DNA from 4 places in the Microbulbifer salipaludis genome. Region 1 is predicted to be linked to each of the others. Evidence: predicted binding sites of a transcription regulator. Region 1 holds the regulator's gene; each other region holds the start of a gene.
The links. Region 1 encodes PhoB, which activates phosphate uptake and scavenging genes when phosphate is short. Its sites were predicted from a motif close to TGTCATAAANNTGTAACA; they were not measured.
Positions count from the first base shown of each region.

Region 1 (4,685 bases):
ATCCTGTTAACACGCACTTTTCAGTGGCGAATCATTATTCTGGTAAAAAACACTAACCCCGACGGGATGGCGGTGCTGCCGCCAACCAACACGATCCAGCGAATGCGCCACTATATCGACCCCACCCCCGCGGGGCAAAGCGAGTTCCACTGCTGCCCGCGTCAGGTACAATGCGGTGAACTCAAACCCGCTTAACCCCGCGTGGAGTCTGCGTTGTACCACTCCCCCTTTGAAGCCATCGGCGACTGGCACCCACAACCGCTGGAAGGCCTGCACGGCCACGCCCCGCCGGAACATCTCCTGCCCTGGCTGCAGCACCCGGGTTCCCTCACGGCGGCCCTCAAACACCTGAGCCACGGCCAGTTTAGCGTACAAATACTCCACCAGGGCTGGCATACACCGCAGCTGGAAGAGCGCCGCGCGCTCAACCTGAAAGACCGAACCCGCGCGCTGATCCGCGAAGTCCTGCTGTATGGCAACAGTGCGCAGCCCTGGGTTTATGCGCGCAGTGTATTGCCCGAGCGCACCCTCGCCGGCAAGAGCCGCTACCTGCGCAACCTCGACAATCGCCCCCTCGGCGAATTACTGTTCAGCCAACCGGATATCCGCCGCGGCCCCATCGTGCTCAACCGCCTCGCGCGCAACCCGCGCTGCCAGAGGGCCGAGCTGGACACCATCGACGGACAGGCATGGGGCAGGCGTTCCACCTTCTGGCTGCAGGGCAAGCCACTGCTGGTTGCCGAGACCTTTCTCAGCAGCTTCCAGCCCGGCAATCCGCCCCTGGCCTGAGCCGACACAGAGAGAAACCATGATCAGTCAACAGATCCAGCAACGCTGGCCCGCCGCACTCCCGTACTGGCAGCTCGCCCGGCTCGACCGGCCCATCGGCTCACTGCTGCTGCTGTGGCCCACCTGGTGGGCACTGTGGATCGCCGCCGGGGGCTGGCCGGGCCTGCACCTGTTTGCGGTGTTTACCCTCGGCGTCATCCTGACCCGCGCCGCCGGCTGCGCCATCAACGATTTTGCCGACCGCAACATCGACGGCCACGTAAAACGCACCCAGCAGCGCCCCCTTGCCACCGGCGCGGCAACCCCGAAAGGTGCCCTGCGCCTGTTCGCCGGATTGATGCTGCTCGCCTTCCTGCTGGTGCTCACCACCAACAAACTCACCATCCTGCTGTCGCTGCCCGCGCTGGCACTGGCATTTTGCTACCCCTTCGCCAAGCGTTACACCCACCTGCCACAGGTGGTACTGGGGGCGGCCTTCAGCATGGGTATTCCGATGGCGTTTGCCGCGGTCACCAACGAGGTACCGGCGGTGGCCTGGCTGATCTTTACCGCCAACCTGCTGTGGACCGTGGCCTACGACACCTTCTACGCCATGGTGGATCGCGATGACGACCTCAAGATCGGCGTCAAATCCACCGCCATTCTGTTTGGCGACATGGACCGGGTGATGACCGCCAGCCTGCAGGGCATGGTGATCCTGGCGCTGCTGATGCTCGGCAGTCGCGCCGAGCTGGGGCCGTTGTTTTACGTCGGCGTCGCCGCGGCCGCGGCACTGTTCGGCTACCAGCAATGGCTGGTGCGAGACCGGCAACGGGAAAACTGCTTCAAGGCCTTTCTGAACAACAATTGGGTGGGCGCTGCGGTATTTTGCGGGATATTTTTCCACTTTATTGCCAGCTGACCCGTGGGCAGCCCCACAGAGTCGTGACCGCTGGCTGCGTGTCATATATTTGTCACTAAAGTGACGTTAAATACCCAGGCTAGGAAGGTATCCGTTAACCGGCACGCACATCAGTTAGGGTAAGACAGGCAGATGCACAGCAAAACCATTCTCATCGTCGATGACGAGGCCCCGGTAAGGGACATGTTACGCGTGGCCCTGGAAATGGCCGATTACCGCTGCCTTGAGGCGGAAAATGCCCAGGCCGCTCATGCGCTGGTAATCGACGAGAAACCCGACCTGATCCTGCTGGACTGGATGCTGCCGGACGTATCCGGTGTGGAGCTGGCGCGCCGCCTGAAGCGCGACGAGCTGACCGCCTCTTTGCCCATCATCATGCTCACGGCGAAGGGTGAAGAAGACAACAAAATCAAGGGACTGGAAACCGGTGCCGATGACTACATCACCAAGCCGTTTTCCCCGCGCGAGCTGGTGGCTCGCCTCAAGGCGGTACTGCGCCGCGCCGGGCCGAGCACCCCGGAAGAGCCTCTGACCGCGGGCGGTCTGGTACTGGACCCTGTCTGCCACCGGGTGACCATCAATGGCAGCCCGGTAGAAATGGGCCCCACGGAATTTCGCCTGCTCACGTTTTTCCTGTCGCACCAGGAACGCGCCTATACCCGCGCCCAGCTGCTGGATCACGTCTGGGGCGGCAACGTTTACGTTGAGGAGCGCACGGTAGACGTACACATCCGCCGCCTGCGCAAGGCGCTGACCGTGGATGGCCATGAGCGCTACATCCAGACCGTGCGCGGCACCGGCTATCGCTTCTCAATGCAGACCGCCGAACGCGCGTAACCTGCAGGCTCGCACGCCGCTGCGGGCCGGGGTGATTGCCCCAAGCGACAAATCGCCGGTAGAAAGGGTTCGGCCAGCGCCTCGAATCCGGTATATTTCCCGCAATCGGTTTCGCTCAACCACAAGATGGCCAAACCATCATGCTCGATCGCAGTATTGGCGAGTTCTCGCGTTTTATCGTCATCGCCCTCGGCACCACCATTCTTGGTTTTGTCACCAACCACTGGTGGCTGGCGCTCTGTGCCGGCCTCACCCTCTATCTCTTCTGGCTGCTGTACCAGCAAAAGCGCTTTGACCGCTGGCTGGCAAACGGCCGCCGCGGCCCGGCGCCGACGAGCTTCGGCGTGTGGGGCGACATCTCCGACGATTTCTACCGGCTGCAGCGCCGCCACCGCAAGGAAAAGCAGAAGCTGCATTCCATGCTGCGCCGGGTGCAGGACAGCACCAGCGCTCTGCGCGAGGGTATCGTCGCGCTGGAAGATGAAGGCAATCTGGCCTGGTGGAACCCGGCGGCCGGGGAGATGTTGCGCCTGCAGCCGGATGACGCAGGCCAGCCGCTGATCAATTTCGTCCGCGACCCGCGCTTCGTTGAACATATGTACCAGCGCATGCTGGAGCAGAACAACAAGACCCAACAACCGATCACGCTGCCGGCACCCGGCGATGAATCGCGCACGCTGCAGGTGGAAGTAACCCGCTTCGGCCAGGATGAAGCGCTGGTGATCGTGCGGGACGTCACCCGGCTGCACAATCTTGAGCAGATGCGGCGGGACTTTGTGGCGAACGTGTCCCACGAGTTGCGCACCCCGCTGACGGTGATTGCCGGCTATCTGGAAACCCTGCAGGCCAGCGGACAGGCCCCGCGCAACTGGGAGCGGCCACTGGGACAGATGAATGAGCAGACCGCACGCATGACCAGCCTGGTCAACGATCTGTTGCTGCTGGCTCGGCTGGAGACGTCGGAGCGCGGCCGGGGACGAGACAAAATTTCCGTGCGCTCCTTGATGGAGCAGGTGGCTGAAGAAACACGCTCCCTCAGTGGCGGGCGCCACCAGGTTTCAGTGCACTGTGCGGAGGATTGCACGATCACCGGCGATGCGGGCGAACTACACAGTGCCTTCGCCAACCTGGCGTTCAACGCCGTGAAGTACAGCCCCGATGGCGGACCCATCGAGCTGCACTGGCGAGTCGACGCCGCCGGCGGCCACTTTTCGGTCAAGGATTCCGGTATCGGTATCGACCCGGTGCATATTCCACGCCTGACCGAGCGCTTTTACCGGGTGGATGCGGGTCGCTCGCGGGAAAGTGGCGGCACCGGCCTCGGCCTGGCGATCGTCAAACACGTGTTGCTACGCCACAGCGCCAACATGAGCGTCAGCAGTGTCCCCGGGCGCGGCAGTACCTTTACCCTCAATTTCCCCTCACAGAAGCTGACCCTGCCCAGCTCCGCCTGAGCCCGGATTGATCCCGCTCCGGATCAATCCAGTTCCTGCAGGGTGCGCGCTTCACCACCAGCCTGGTACTGCACACTACCCGCGTCGGCGACGGACTCTGCAGTTTTCTTCAGCTTGATGTGCACCGGTTTGCGCGCACTGTCCCGAATCAGCACGTGCTCATAACCCTCATCGTCCACCGGCAGGTTGCGCTCGCCGATCAGTCCATCGCGCAGCGCGCGTAATTGCGGGACATCGCGGTAGCGGTCCAGGTCCTTGGACAGCTTGTGCTTCATGCGCTCGGACTCGTGCAGTGCCGCCGCTGTCTCGCGGTACTTGCCAAAGAAAAAGACCGCGGCGATGGCGGCGCCAATGGCGAGGGCGGTTTCAAACCATGGGGGCATAATGCGCTCCTGTTTTCCTGATTAGCGTTGCCACACCAGCAGCCGGCTGTCGGTGGGCGGAGAGTCGTTTTGTGTACAGATCCCGGAGGCCGCGGCCAGATGTTCCAGCGGCTGCGGCGCTCGGATGCCGAGCTCAGGCCGGCTGTTCGTCGCGCAGGAACACCCAGTCGTTACCTTTGGAGTGCTCCTCGCTGAAATAATAACCGGCGACGTCAAAGTCTTTCAGCTGCTCGGACTTCTTCACCCGGTTGTCGATGGCCCAGCGGCTCATCATGCCGCGGGCTTTTTTGGCAAAGAAGCTGATCATTTTGTACTGGCCGT
Region 1 is NZ_JAEKJR010000001.1:510,293-514,977, reverse strand. It holds gene JF535_RS02095 (chorismate--pyruvate lyase family protein) at 214-789, shown strand; gene ubiA (4-hydroxybenzoate octaprenyltransferase) at 809-1,690, shown strand; gene phoB (phosphate regulon transcriptional regulator PhoB) at 1,823-2,527, shown strand; gene phoR (phosphate regulon sensor histidine kinase PhoR) at 2,668-3,981, shown strand; gene JF535_RS02075 (hypothetical protein) at 4,005-4,364, opposite strand; gene yaaA (peroxide stress protein YaaA) at 4,498-4,685, opposite strand, start outside.

Region 2 (4,685 bases), on a different contig from region 1:
CAAAATCAAGCTGGTGGAACGCATGCCGCCCACCAGCTGGAACAAGCTGGCGCCGCAGGAATACGGCTTTTATGCCAATGTGAATCCTGCCGTGGACCACCCGCGCTGGTCCCAGGCCAGCGAGCGCTTTATTGGCCCTGGCGGCCTGTTTTCGGTGAAGCGCCAACCAACCCTGCCATTCAATGGCTACGGCGAAGAGGTCGCCGGCCTGTACTCGGGAATGAATCTGAAAAAGTTTTACTGATGAGCCGCTCTGTACCGGGCGCCAGCTGGCGCAAACCGCTGGCGACAACCTTACAGCTAGGCGTGCATCTCGGGGCACTGCTGCCCCTGTTATGGCTGTTCGTGGCGATCAATCAGGGGCGTCTCGGCGGCGACCCGGTGAAAGAACTGATTCATTACCTCGGCATGGGTGCCGTCCGTCTGTTGCTGCTTACCCTGCTGGTCTCTCCCCTGGCAAAGTCCCTGCACTTTGGCCAGTTAAACCGTCTGCGTCGGCCACTGGGGCTCTGGTGCTTCGCCTGGGCCACGCTGCATTTTCTTACCTGGCTGGTGCTGGATCTCGGTCTCGACTGGTCGCTGATCGGCGGTGAGCTGGTAAAGCGCACTTATATACTGCTGGGTTTTTCCGCCTGGCTGATGCTGCTGGCTTTGGCAATCACCTCGTTTCCCGCCTTGCTCAAAAAAATGGGGCGCAGCTGGAAGAAGTTGCACGGACTGCTGTATATCGTGGTACTGCTCGCCTGCTGGCATTTCTGGTGGTCGGTGAAAAGCGGCTGGATAGAGCCCGCGGTTTACCTTGGGCTGGCGATTATTTTATTGGCGTGGCGCAGAGATTCGGTCCGTCGATGGCTCAAGTCCTGGTGAGGCTGGCAGCCACTACCGCAAGACATTTCTACCCTGTACAACGATCTAACTACCCACGGTGCCGCCATCGGTACGACGGATGGCCAGTACCGATGGCCGTGGCGGCAACCGTGGGTCGTTGTCCGGCCAACGGTGCAGCGGGCTATCAAACGTGGAGTTGTCTGCGTCCGCCGGGTGCTGCACCGAAACAAACAGGGTGTTGCCGTCCGGGGTGAATTCCGGGCCGCACAGCTCCCCGCCCTCTGGGCAACCAAAGAAATGTTTGGGAGCCGCGCGCTGCTCTCCCTCGGTGGCCATCGCCCACAGTCCGTCGTGAAAGCCGAAGCGCTCGCAGCCATCGGTGGCAATCCACATATTGCCGCGCTGGTCAAAGGCCACATTGTCCGGATTGGCAAACCAGCCGTGGGGCGAAATCGTGCCGCGCTGCGACTGGCCGTAAGCGCCGCGCTCCGCCGGGTTTTCCGCATTGGGATTGCCGCCGAGTAAAAACGTATTCCAGCGAAAGGTGTCACTGACATGATCGCGCGCGCCGCTGCGGCCCGGCGGTACGATTTCCAGTACATGGCCCGCGGTATTGCGCGCGCGGGGGTTGGCCGCGTTGACGTCCTCCGGTTTGCGCTGCTTGTTTTTGGTCAGCATCACATAGGTGCAGTCGTTGACCGGATTGGTTTCCACATCCTCCGGGCGATCCATCGGCGTCGCCCCCAGCAGCTTTGCTGCGCGGCGGGCGTCCACCAGCACGTCTGCCTGGTTGTGAAATCCGTTCTCTCGGGTGAGCGGCCCCTGGCCATGTACCAGTGGTAACCAGCGTCCACTGCCGCCTTCGGAAAACTGCGCGGCGTACAGGGTGCCCTCGTGCAACAGGGTGCGGTTGTGTTGGTTGTCCCCCGGGCGGTAAATGCCGTGCGATACAAAGCGGTAGACGAATTGGTGTTCGTCGTCGTCGCCGCCGTAGGCGACAACCGGCTGTTCCGGCTTGCTCACCAGGGTGAAACCCTCGTGCTCGAAGCGCCCGAGGGCGGTGAGCTTGCGTGGCGCGGATTGCGGGTAGTAAGGGTCGTATTCCACCATCCAGCCAAAGCGGTTGGGTTCGTTGGGCTCCACGGTGATGTCGAAGCGCTGATCGTAATCCCCCCAGTTGCGGTTGCCCGGTGAAATGCCAAAGGCATGGTGATTGCGCGCTTCGGTTTCATCCGCCACATTGTCCGGATCCCCCTGAAACGCGCCGCCAAAACCCTCCTCCGCAATCAGTACCGTGCCCCAGGGTGTCTTGCCGCCGGCGCAGTTGCCCACGGTGCCCGATACCTGTGTACCGCTGGGGTCGCCGCCGGTCTGCAGCCGACGGTCGCCGGCAGCGGGACCGACGATCGTCATCGGCGTAGTGAGCGACAGGCGGCGGTTGTAGGGGCTGCCCGGAATCGGTTGCCAGCCGTGACCGGTTTTTTCCACTTCCACAACCGTGTGCCCGCACGCCTGCTGCTCGATGGCCACATGCTCGTCACGGGTGCCGCGATGGGCGCTGTCTTCGCTATAGCCACTGAACATCAGGTGCGGCTGGGTGTATTCGTGATTGACGCACAGCAGGCCGCGCTCGCTGTTGCGGCTCAGGCAGTGTTTGTCGCCCTCGCCGGGGCCGGCGTTTTCGGCCAGGGGCATAAAGGCGATGAAGTCGTTGTTGTAGCCAAAGCGGCGCGCCTGTTCCCGAGCGTTCAATTTCTCCGGAATAAAATCGCCGCCAAATGCATCCAGCGGATCCCCCCAGCTCAACACCCGCTCGGCAACGTAGCCCTGTGGTACGTGGTGGGTGAAATCGAGGCGGTGGGGTATTTCGGCGAAGCGCAGGTTATCTTGCGCGCCTGACGCGGATTTTCGTGTGCATCCGGGCAACAGTGTGGCACCGGCGGTGGCCGCGGTGACTGCGCCGATGGCTTTGAACAGGGTGCGTCGTTCGGGGCTGCATGGTGATTGCGGCGATTGTGGTGAACGATCGGATGGTTTGTGGTCTGTCATAAGCATTCACCAATTATTCATTGTTGTAAGCGGCCTGCCTCGGGTGTCTGGGCGGTAGGCCGTTGCCCATCAAGACTAGCGCGGCAATGTGACAAATTTAAAAAAAGCGTAACGCGAACTTCATATCCCAAGACTAGCCTGCGTCCACATAAACAGGTCGGGCGTGGCGTTAGATTTATCTCCGCGATCCATCGGTCGGCCAATAGCGTTTGCCAGCAAAACCACAGCTCACACAGCACTGCTCAAAGGGAATGGGGATTTATGATGAAGTCAGGATTCAGCTTGAAAATGATGGCGCCGCTTGCCGCCGCAATCATCAGCGTCAATAGCGTGGCGCAACAACCGTCGGAACAGAACAGCGAGGCAATGGAGACCATCGAGGTCACGGCCCAGGCGGCCAATGCCCGCAGTGATATTCAGCGCCAGCGGGCATCCAATAAAGTGGTGGCGGTGCAAACCTCCGAGGCCATCGGCGAATTGCCCGACGCCAACGTGACCGAAGCCCTGCAGCGCATGCCCGGTGTGTTTATTGCCCGCGACCAGGGCGAGGGCCGCTTCGTCGGCGTGCGCGGTATCGATCCCAACCTGAATGCCGCCACCATCAATGGAGTGAGCCTGCCGGCACCGGAAACCGACAGTCGCGCGGTGGCCCTGGATGTGATTCCGTCCGATCTGCTGGCCAGTCTGGAGGTATTCAAAACCCTGACCCCGGACATGAGCGCTGATTCCATCGGCGGCGCCATCGAGATCAAGAGTATTAATGGTCTGGATCACGACGGCCAGACCTATAAAGTAAGCGTGGAAAACGGCTACGGCGAACTGCAGGGTGAGAACAGCCCGAAACTCGCCGCTACCTACACCAACCAATTCTCGCTCGCTGGCCGCACCCTGGGTGTCGCCGTTGCGGCGTCCCACCAGCAGCGCAACTTCGGTTCGGAAAATATCGAAACCGACGGTGTCTGGGAGCAATACACGGCACTTGATGGCAGCGTCGGTGTCACCGCTGCGGAGATCGAGCAGCGCGACTACACCGTAACCCGCGAGCGTACCGGCCTGGCGGCGAATTTCGACCTGGAGCTTGTCGACGGCAGCCAACTCTATTTGCACACCCTGTACTCGGATTTTGCCGATGATGAAGAGCGCCAGCGCAATTCCTTCAAGCTGGACGAGGAAAACGACAGCCCGGACACTGTTTCTGCGAGTGGCGTGATCTGGTCCGACGCAGCGCTGGAAAAAGAGTTGAAAGATCGCTTCGAGGAACAGCAGGTCCTGTCAGTAGTGGCCGGTGGTTCCCACGATCTGCGCAGCTGGGGTGTGGAATACGCACTGGGTTTCTCTCGCGCGGAAGAGGCCGAGCCTGATCGTCGCGACACCACATTCGTGCAGGAGGGGCTAGAGCTGGGCTACACCCGCGCGGGCAAGATCCCGAAGATGTTTGCCGCCGATGCCCGCGCAATGGATGCCGCCAGCTATGCGCTGGACGAGCTGGTCGTCGAAAATAACTTTACCGACGACGAGGAGGTCAGCGCCCGTATCGACTTCCGCCGCGACATCGATGTGGCGGGCTACCCGTCTGAACTGAAATTTGGTGTGCACGAGCGTCGTCGGGAAAAAACCGGCGACCTGAATGCCACCGTATACGATGGCTTCGGCGGCGACTTCACCCTCGCCGATTTTGCCAATGGCGGGATTGACTACGGCCTGGGTGATTTTGGCCCGGGGGTGGACAAGGGCGCACTGAATGCCTTTATCAATGCCAATCTGGACCGCTTCGACATCGATCAAACCAGCACCGCGCTGGACTCGGC
Region 2 is NZ_JAEKJR010000002.1:151,081-155,765, forward strand. It holds gene msrP (protein-methionine-sulfoxide reductase catalytic subunit MsrP) at 1-244, shown strand, start outside; gene JF535_RS06310 (protein-methionine-sulfoxide reductase heme-binding subunit MsrQ) at 244-867, shown strand; gene JF535_RS06315 (PhoX family protein) at 913-2,877, opposite strand; gene JF535_RS06320 (TonB-dependent receptor) at 3,139-4,685, shown strand, end outside.
Region 2: a site for PhoB is predicted at 2,965-2,982, ahead of JF535_RS06315 (PhoX family protein). Genes of this name have one in related genera too.

Region 3 (4,685 bases), on a different contig from region 1:
TCCACCAGGCTCACCACCTGGATGTTGTCAGACAGCCCCCGGGTCTGGCACAGCAGGGCACACATGCTGCGCACAATGATTCGCACACGCACCCCCGCCGCATCGGCACGGTACAGGTGCTCGATCACCTCGGAATCCACCAGGTTGTTACATTTGATAAAAATTTCCGCAGGTTCACCCGCCACGGCCGCGGTAATTTCCCGCTCGATACACGCCAGAATATTGGAGCGGTTGCTGTGGGGCGACATCCACACATGGTGGTAATCCGGCTGCAAGTGCGGCTGCTTGATGAAATCGAATACCCGGTAGGCATCTTCACCCAGCTTGTCATCGCTCGTCAGCAGGCTGAAGTCACAGTAAAAACGCGCCGTACTCTCGTTAAAATTACCGGTACCAAAGTGGCTGTAATAGCGATTGCGCCCGCCCTCTTCTCGCAGGATGGAAATCAGCTTGCAGTGCACTTTCAGCCCCGGCACACCATAAATGACCTCGACGCCCGCATCGCTCAATTCATTGGACCAGTGAATGTTGGCCTGCTCATCAAACCGCGCCTGCAATTCCACCACCGCCGTAACCTGTTTCTGGTTGCGCACCGCATTGACCAGCGCCGCCACCACACGGGAATTCTGCGCAACCCGGTAGAGATTGATGCGGATTTCCCGCACCCAGGGATCGATGGCGGCAGACGCCAGCAACTTGGTGATGACGCGGAAATCGTGGTACGGGTAATAGCACAGCCTGTCGCCCTCCCGCAGCCAGTCAAAAATATTGGCGCTGTCCGGAAGCGTGGGTAGCGGTTTGATCTTGCGGTAGGTGTGCTGCCGACTGTCGGCCGGGAAACGCATGAAATCCTTGGAGTTGTGGTAGCGCCCACCGGGCGTATAGCTGTCGTAGCGCCCCATTTTCAGCTTCTTCTTGATCAGCTGCAGCAGCGCCTCCGGCATGGTGGAGTCGTAAACCAGGCGCACCGGCTCCGCCTGTTTGCGTTTCTTCAGCGACTTCGCCACCCGGTCGACAATGTTCTGGGTCACGTGTTCACCCAGCTCCAGCTCTGCATCCCGGCTGATTTTAAACGTGTAGGCGGCGGCCTTTTCGATCGGCAGCACGTAGCGGAATACATCCACCAGACACGCGCGGATCACATTGTCGAGCACGATGTACACCTTCTCGCGATGCTTGTCCCGGTGCGGGATAGCCACGAAGCGCGGCAGGATATCCGTGGGTAACTCCAGCCCGGCAAAGCGCAGGCTGCCATCTTCCAGCTCCAGATAGATACCGAAGTAAATGCTCGCCTCATTTAATAACGGCATGGTTTCCCGGTCATCGATGAAAAACGGCTCCAGCTCCGGCAACACCTCGCGGTGAAAATATTCTTCTACATAGGCGCGCTGATTGTCGGTAAGCTGGCGTTCATTGATCACATGAATGTCGTTTCGGCCCAGGTCTTCCAGCACCTTGTTATAGGCGTTGCCAAAGCGCGCCTGCAGGCGCAGTACCTTTTCATTGATCTGCCCCAGCAGGTCGGAGAATTGATCTTTCTTCTTGCTGCCCTTGGTGAACGTGGCCAGTCGCCGCACATCGGCCACACGCACCCGGTAAAATTCATCGAGATTGTTAGAGAAGATGCCAAGAAAGCGCACCCGTTCAATAATGGGCACGCTGTCGTCTTCAACTTCCTGCAGGACACGGGCGTTGAAGGAAAGCCAGCTGAGCTCCTTGGGGTACAGGGGAATGTCGTTTGCCATACTCTCTACTGCATTCTCCATCGAAAAGGTTTCCGCGTGATTCACGCCGTGGTGGCCATGGCCTGCTGGCAGAGCATACCGCCGCCGACATTGGCATCGGTGCTTTAGAAAGCCATAGGTGATGACTGCATAGTTTGCTACATTTTTGTTACGAGTATTTGACAACCATAACCATGACCGCCGATACCGAAGCCACGCACGAACGTTACGCCGCTCTCGACCTGGGCTCCAACAGTTTTCACCTGTTGCTGGCAGAATTTCGCGAGCAACGCATGGTGCGCCTGCACACCGACCGCGCCATGGTGCGCCTCGCGGAAGGCCTCGATCGCGAGGGCAATCTGGCGCCGGCAGTGGCGGAGCGGGCGCTGGAAGCCCTGCGCCGCTTCGCCCCCGTAATCCAGGGCCTGCCACTGGAAAATGTGCGGGCGGTGGGCACCAATACGCTGCGGTTGGCGAGTTCCCGCGCGGACGGGTTTCTGGAAGCCGCCGAGTCCATCCTGGGTGCCCCCATCGAAATCATCTCGGGTATTGAAGAGGCGCGGCTGATCTACTCCGGGGTCATGGCGGCAGCAGAGGGCGCACCGCAGCTGCGCTGCGTGGTGGATATCGGCGGCGGCTCTACGGAGCTGGTGCGCGGGGTAGAGCATCCCCGCCAGCTGCACAGCGTGAACATGGGCTGCGTAGGCTTCAACCGACGCTTTTTCGACAGCGGAAAGATCGATGCGGGCAAGCGCAACAATTTTATCCGCGCGCGCCGGGCCGCCCAGGCGGAACTGCAGGAGCTGCAGCATATGGCCGACGATGCCCTGGTGATGGGCGCTTCCGGCACGGTCAAATCCGTTGCGCGGGTACTGAATGACGGCGAGCTATTGCCCATTCAGCGCGATGCGCTCGATCGGCTCGCCGACAAGGTGGCGAGCTGTAAAACCGTCGACGCCATTGACCTGCCTCATCTAAACCCGGAAAGACGCCCGGTATTCGCCGCCGGGCTGGCTATTTTGCACGGCATTTTTCGCGAGCTGGATATCCAGCAGATGCAGGTTTCGCCCTACGCCATCCGCGAGGGTATCGTGCACGACCTGGCAGGCCGCGCCGCCGGCGGCGATCGTCGCGCGGATACGGTGTTGGCCCTGATGGAGCGCGGTGCCGTCGATCCCGAACAGGCCAGACGGGTTGCCAATACCGCGTTGCAATTCCTCGGCCAGTTAAATCCCTATACTCCGGTAGCCCAGCGGCGCCTGCTGCGCTGGGCCGCCGACCTGCACGAACTCGGCCTGGCACTGTCCCACAGCAGTTTTCGCAAACTCGGCGCCTACATGATCGAGCATGCGGACATGGCCGGGTTCAGTAAAAGCGAACAGGAAAACCTGGCTTACCTGGTGCGCAACCAGCGCGGCGACATCAAGGAAGTCAAAGAGCACTACGGTTTCCACCCAGGAGCAGAGCTGCTACTGTGCCTGCGCCTGGCCTGCATCGTGCACCGGGACCATATGGACCGCAGCATCGATGGCCTTAGCCTGTCGGCAGACGGCCCCGGCTATCGCCTGCACGTTCCCGAAAGCTGGATGTATCAGTATCCCGCCATCGAGGACCTGCTGGAGCTGGAGGTGGAGTGCTGGGAAGACAAACAAATCAAACTGACGGTACAACAAACTTAGGCGACCCGTGAGCAAAACCGACCCCAGCGCAACTTCCTCCGATGCACTTTCCCCCGATGCACTTTCACTCAATGCACGCTCCCTCGAACAAGTGCACCTGCAGCACCGCTTTGCCGATCTGGGTGCGGTCTTCGGCACCCCCACCGCGCCCACCCCGTTGCGCGCGCCGCACACTATCCACGTGAACCCGTCGGCACTGGCACTGCTGGGCATCGACCCGCGCGAGGCCAGCCGTGCAGAGTGGGCGCAGCTCGCCAGCGGCGCGCAACTATTTGCTGGCAGCGCCCCCTTCGCGATGAAATATACCGGCCACCAGTTCGGCGGCTATAACCCCGACCTCGGCGACGGCCGCGCACTTTTACTCGGGGAAATCGAGCACCAGGGCAAGCGCTGGGACCTGCATCTGAAAGGCGCCGGTAAAACCCCCTACTCCCGCTTCGGCGATGGCCGCGCCGTATTGCGCTCCACTATTCGCGAGTATCTGGCCGGCGAGGCGCTCACCGCGCTCGGCATCCGCAGTACCCGGGCGCTGTGCATCGTAGGCAGTGACGAACCGGTGGCCCGGGAAACCATGGAGACCGGCGCCGCACTGATTCGCGTCGCCCGCACCCATATCCGCTTCGGCCATTTTGAGTACCTGTTCTACACACGCCAACTGGAAGCCCAGAAACAGCTGGTACAGTTCGTCTGCGCACAGTTTTTGCCGGAGGTGTGTGACCAGCCTGTGGCGGCCCAGGCCGAGGCTCTGTTGCGTTTCACCGTACAGCGCAGCGCCGAGCTGGCCGCGGGCTGGCAATCGGTGGGCTTCGCCCACGGCGTACTGAACACCGACAACATGTCGATCATCGGCGATACGTTTGACTTCGGCCCCTACGGATTTCTCGACGACTACGAGCCAGGCTTCATCTGCAACCATTCGGATCACACCGGGCGCTACGCATTTGATGCGCAACCCGGTGTGGTGCTGTGGAATCTGAACGCGCTGGCACACGCGTTTTCCTCCCTGCTGGACACCGAGACACTGAAAGACTGCCTCGGCGAGTACCAGCCGCTGCTGATAGCGCACTATGCGAACTTGATGCGCGCGAAACTGGGCCTGGCAATACACGACGAAAACGACCAGCAGCTGTGCGCCGATCTGCTGCAGTTGCTGGAGCAGGGACAGGCAGACTATTCCCTGTTTTTTCGCGCGCTGAGCCGCTATACCGGCGAGCGGCCGGCCGACGCACTGGCGAAACTGGTGGCTCCGGCACAACACCAGGCCCTGTCCGACTGGCTGCAC
Region 3 is NZ_JAEKJR010000002.1:141,627-146,311, reverse strand. It holds gene ppk1 (polyphosphate kinase 1) at 1-1,766, opposite strand, end outside; gene JF535_RS06275 (Ppx/GppA phosphatase family protein) at 1,919-3,403, shown strand; gene JF535_RS06270 (protein adenylyltransferase SelO) at 3,411-4,685, shown strand, end outside.
Region 3: a site for PhoB is predicted at 1,892-1,909, ahead of ppk1 (polyphosphate kinase 1). Genes of this name have one in related genera too.

Region 4 (4,685 bases), on a different contig from region 1:
GCACCTCTTCAAACGGTACCTGCAGAATGTCGGCGCCCAGCTCACGTGCCGCGGGGATACCTTCCAGGCCGCCATAGTTGCGGGTGTCTGTACCATCTGGCGCACGGTAGTCGCCATTGAGAATCCCGTCGAGACTATCAGCAAGGCTCAGCTGATCTGCGGCCGGTTTACCACGGGTAATGTCCAGGCTCAGGTTATGCTGGCAAATACGCTGGTACTGCTGCTCCAGCTCTGCTTCCCACTGTTGCAATTGTTCGCGTTGGGCGGTCTCGATACGCACGGAAATCCTCTCCTGTTGAAGGGTAATGGGCGGTTTAACTTGCGGGGCAGGAGCTTATCAGTCGCAGGCGGATTGCGTCATGCTTTCTGGCATTTTTTTGCAGTAATTCCCGGTGAAAGTCGGGGTTTTCGGCAGAAAATTTGTTTCGTTTGAAACGGTCTGGTGGCGAGTGCCCGCTCGTGTCTTTTAGTGTTCCTGGGCAGCGAGAATGCGAAAGTCAGCGGCGAATTTCAGCAGGCTCGATTTGAGGTGCGCGCGCTGCTCCGGCGTGATGCTTGCCAGTATGTCGGCGGTCAGGGTACGAGCCTGCTGGCGCAGTTGATCCTGCATTTGCTGATAGTCGGGCGACCACAGGGACTGGGGGTTAACCAGCAGATCCCGCAGCTTTTTTTCATAGCCCGCAGGTTTGTTGCGCAGGGTGGTAATGAATGTGTTGCTCCAAAGCTGGCGCTGCGCATCGCGCCGCTTTGGGTCGAAGGTTGTACTCGCTACCTGGTGGTCGATCATCGCATCCTGTTCCGGAGTGAGGTCCCCCAGCCAGCGCTCCGCCTGCTTGCGCATTTCTTTTTCCCGCTTGCGTTTGGACTTCTCCCATTTCTCCAGGGATTTCTCGCGCTCTTCGCGCACATTTTCTGCCAGCCGGTCAATCTGCTGGTCATCCAGCTGAATCACAATAGGGAGTATCAGGTCACTGAGCATGGTGGCCGAGGCGTGCCAAAAGGTGTCGACCTGTTGCTCTATTTCTGCAAGTTTTTTCGCGCTGGCGTCCGGTGCATCCACATCCGCAGCCAGAGATTCCAGGTAGTTTGCGTAGCGGGGAAGCTGGGTCTGGCGGTGCCAGCGGTGGAACTCGTCGACGCGTTGGGAGAGGAGGTCTTCCTCGGCGCCCTCCAGATCCAGATATTTATTCAGGTTGCGGTCCATCCACCAGTCCAGGTGGCCGTATACCAGGCGCACACTGGAACATCCGGTGCCGAACAAAAACAGCAGCAGGATAAAGGCGCCAAGTAGCCGGGGGAGCGGCGCTGCAGTGAGCGAAAGCGAGTTCGAGGCATTCATGGCGTTAAATATAGATCCTGCCAGATGCCCCCGCGACCCGCTTCAGGTCAATTTATCCAGACTTCCACGCGACTGTTTTTTACCGGGCCTTGCTCGCTGTCTCCGGTGAGCGGTGCAAAGGCACCCACAGACATGATCCGGCTGTCGCCCATCTGGTGGTCTCGCAGTAGCGCACCCTGCACCTTCAGCGCGCGAAAGCGGGAAATCAGATCGGAAATATTGCGGTTTGCTTTGTAGTCGGAGAATCCCACCAGAGTCAGCGAAAGGTCGTGGTTTTCCTCTCGTGTCATAAAGTCCTGCAGCCGTTGCAGGTCCCGCAGGGCCCGGTTGTCCAGCTCGGCACTGCCGTCCGCAAAGCGGAACGAAATGCTCAGGCGCGACCCGGTTTCCATCAGCTGGCGGTAGTTGTCCGGTGCATTGGCATAAGCAGGCACCTGGAGCGCCACCGGTGTGAGATTGATAAAACCGACATCGGCCACTATCTGTTGACCGGCATGAGATTCGACGAAGTGGATAAAAGCATCTACATGGGCGTTGTAGCGCCCGGGGTTGCGATACAGGTACAGGCGGCGGGTGAGCGGGAAATCCTCGGTGGCGATGATGCCGCGGTCGGGCACAATGGCCGCCAGCTCGCCGGCCTTGACCGCCACTTTCTGCAGGCCTTCGGCATCGGCGTAGGGCAGGTAGCCAATCGCGGCCGGGTCCCGTTGCACCAGTGCGCGGGTTTCGTGGTTGCCGGAGACTTCATACACAAACGTTTCTGCAGGACGGCTGGCGCCGAACACTTCACTGTCAAAGGTGGCGCGGGTGCCGGATTCGATATCCCGGTGCAGTGGCCGAATTGGCAAGTCTGGGCCGCCCAGTTGTGCCCAGTTGCGAATCTCACCGCGATAAATTTGTGCCAGCTGGTCCAGGCTCAGCTGGGACACCGGGTTGCGCTTGTGTACGGTCACGATCAGCGCATCAAGCCCGATCACGTGCTCCGCCTGGGGGCCGGTAAAGTCGCCAAAGCGCTTGAGCATGCCGATTTCCCGGGGCTTGATCCGACGCGATGCCATACCGATATCGGCACTGTTTTCGTTGAGGGCTTTAAATCCCGTACTCGAACCGAGCGCAATGATGGGGACCACTACCGGGTCGCCGTGGAGCGTGGCGTTGACCCAGTGCTTTTCACCCTCGCTGCGCTGAGTGATGTTTGTTGCGCCAATTGCGCGCAGGTAACCTTTTACCTGCGCCGGGGCGAGATCCGCGCCGATGGTGTTGGAGCCGGTGAGGCGGAAGAGCGTCGTGTCGCCTGGCTCAGACGCTATGCCGCTGGTGCTCAGCAGGTAAAGTGCTGCGGCCACCAGTGTGCGTGATACATATTTAAAGGCTCGGCAGCGTCCCATCCCTATCTCCTGTTGCTTCTGATTCCTTGGGTTGCCTGGTGCAGGCAGTGCGTCGGGCTGTGCCCGGGCACTTCTTTGTCAGACTGAGATGTCTGGTTGCCCTGCGCTGGGCGCGCGCTTTATCGCAGAAAAATGTGACAGATTTGTTTCAGTCGCACTTGAGCTGGCTGGCGGCACGCTGGAGGCCGTGCCAGTCGGGCGTTGTTCGTGTCTAATGCTGATTTGCCTGGGGCGCTCAAAGCCCCTCAGCGGCGGCTGATTCGACTCTATTGCCTTCAGGTAGGGCAGAGAGGGGGCCTATAATTCGATGCTTGAGGGATTTTTTTTGAAAAAGGGCATGACAACGCTGTCATTTGTCTTGTAGTATTTCTCCCATATTGGCACAGACGTCAATCAAGGCGTCGCGCCGGATCCTCTGGGGAGCAAGTGATTGCTGTGGGGAATCCGGTGAAGACAGATAACAATAGAAATCTTAGGGGCCGCTTCAGATGGTTGCTTTGAGAGACAGTAGGGACATTCTTTACGTTGGCATCGATGGCGGTGGCAGCAAGTGCCGCGCCTCCATTTTTGACGCCGACAATCGTCTGCTGGGCACCGGTGTTTCCGGGCCTGCGAACCCCCTTCATGGCTACGCACAGACCATTGACTCCATAGTCCGCTCGGCCGCTCTGGCCGTGGCCGATGCCGGCATGCCAGCGGAAACGCTTGGGGAGCTGGTGGCGGGTGTTGGTCTGGCGGGCGTCAACATGCCCCGCCTTTTCAACGAAATGAGTGCCTGGGCACACCCCTTCAAGCAGATGTTCCTCACCACCGACCAGCACTCCGCGTGCCTCGGCGCCCACCGTGGTGGCGACGGCGCAGTCATTATTGCGGGCACCGGTTCCGTCGGTTATTCCTGGGTCAACGGCCACAGCGAGATCGTCGGTGGCCACGGATTCCCGCACGGCGATAAAGGCAGTGGTGCCTGGCTGGGGATGGAAGCGGTGAAGTATCTGCTCATGGCCATGGAAGGGCTGTCGGCGAAGTCCATGCTGCAGCGTGAATTGCAAAAGGCCCTGGGTACCGACGATCCCTACGATGTGATCGAAATGATGGCGGGCAAACCTTCCAGTCAGTACGCCAAGCTGGCGGTGCCGGTGGTGGAGTGCGCAGAGGCCGACTGCCCGGTTGCTGTGTCCATCATGCGCGATGGTGCGGCCTACATCAGTGATCTCGCGGAAAAATTAATGGAAAGCAAGCCGCCGCGGCTTGCCATGATCGGCGGTCTGGCACCCCGGCTGAAGCCCTGGCTGAAACCGCGGGTTGCCGAGCGGGTATCCGACCCGCTGGACCCGCCGGAACTGGGCTGTGTCTACTTCGCGCAGCACTCACTGGCTGCGCTGGGCGAGGGTGAAACCCGGCCCGCGGAGAAGGGCGATGCAAAAGCGCTCTTTGGATAAGGGCGCGAACGAGTTAGAACACCTAGGTTGCCGGGCTGCAGTTTGTTAACTGTGCAGCCTGGTGACCGGAGCCATACGCATTTTACGGACGGATTTTATGAGCGCAGTGACTTCTGCTGAAGCCAGCAAGGCGGAAACCTCTATGACAATGACAGTAATGGAAACCGAGGCTCGTGAGGCCCCGAGCCGGATTGCCGAGCAGCTGAAAAACAATGCGCCGATCATGGAAGCGCTGGGTGAGCGCCTGCGCAGCAAGCCGCCGCGATTTGTCATGATCGTCGGGCGCGGTTCCTCCGATCACGCCGGCGTATTTGCCAAGTATCTGATTGAAATCGAAACCGGCACGCCTACGTTCGCCGCGGCGCCGTCCGTGTCCAGCGTTTATGGCAAGAAGCTCAAGCTGGAAGACGCGCTGGTCATCGTAATTTCCCAGTCCGGGCGCAGTCCGGACATCCTGGCACAGGCGCAGATGGCGAAAGATGCCGGCGCCTACACCGTGGCGCTGGTGAATGATGAGAC
Region 4 is NZ_JAEKJR010000003.1:200,830-205,514, reverse strand. It holds gene JF535_RS16100 (aspartate aminotransferase type Ic) at 1-280, opposite strand, end outside; gene JF535_RS16095 (DUF6279 family lipoprotein) at 467-1,339, opposite strand; gene JF535_RS16090 (PstS family phosphate ABC transporter substrate-binding protein) at 1,387-2,727, opposite strand; gene nagK (N-acetylglucosamine kinase) at 3,216-4,166, shown strand; gene nagB-II (glucosamine-6-phosphate deaminase NagB-II) at 4,309-4,685, shown strand, end outside.
Region 4: a site for PhoB is predicted at 2,861-2,878, ahead of JF535_RS16090 (PstS family phosphate ABC transporter substrate-binding protein). Genes of this name have one in related genera too.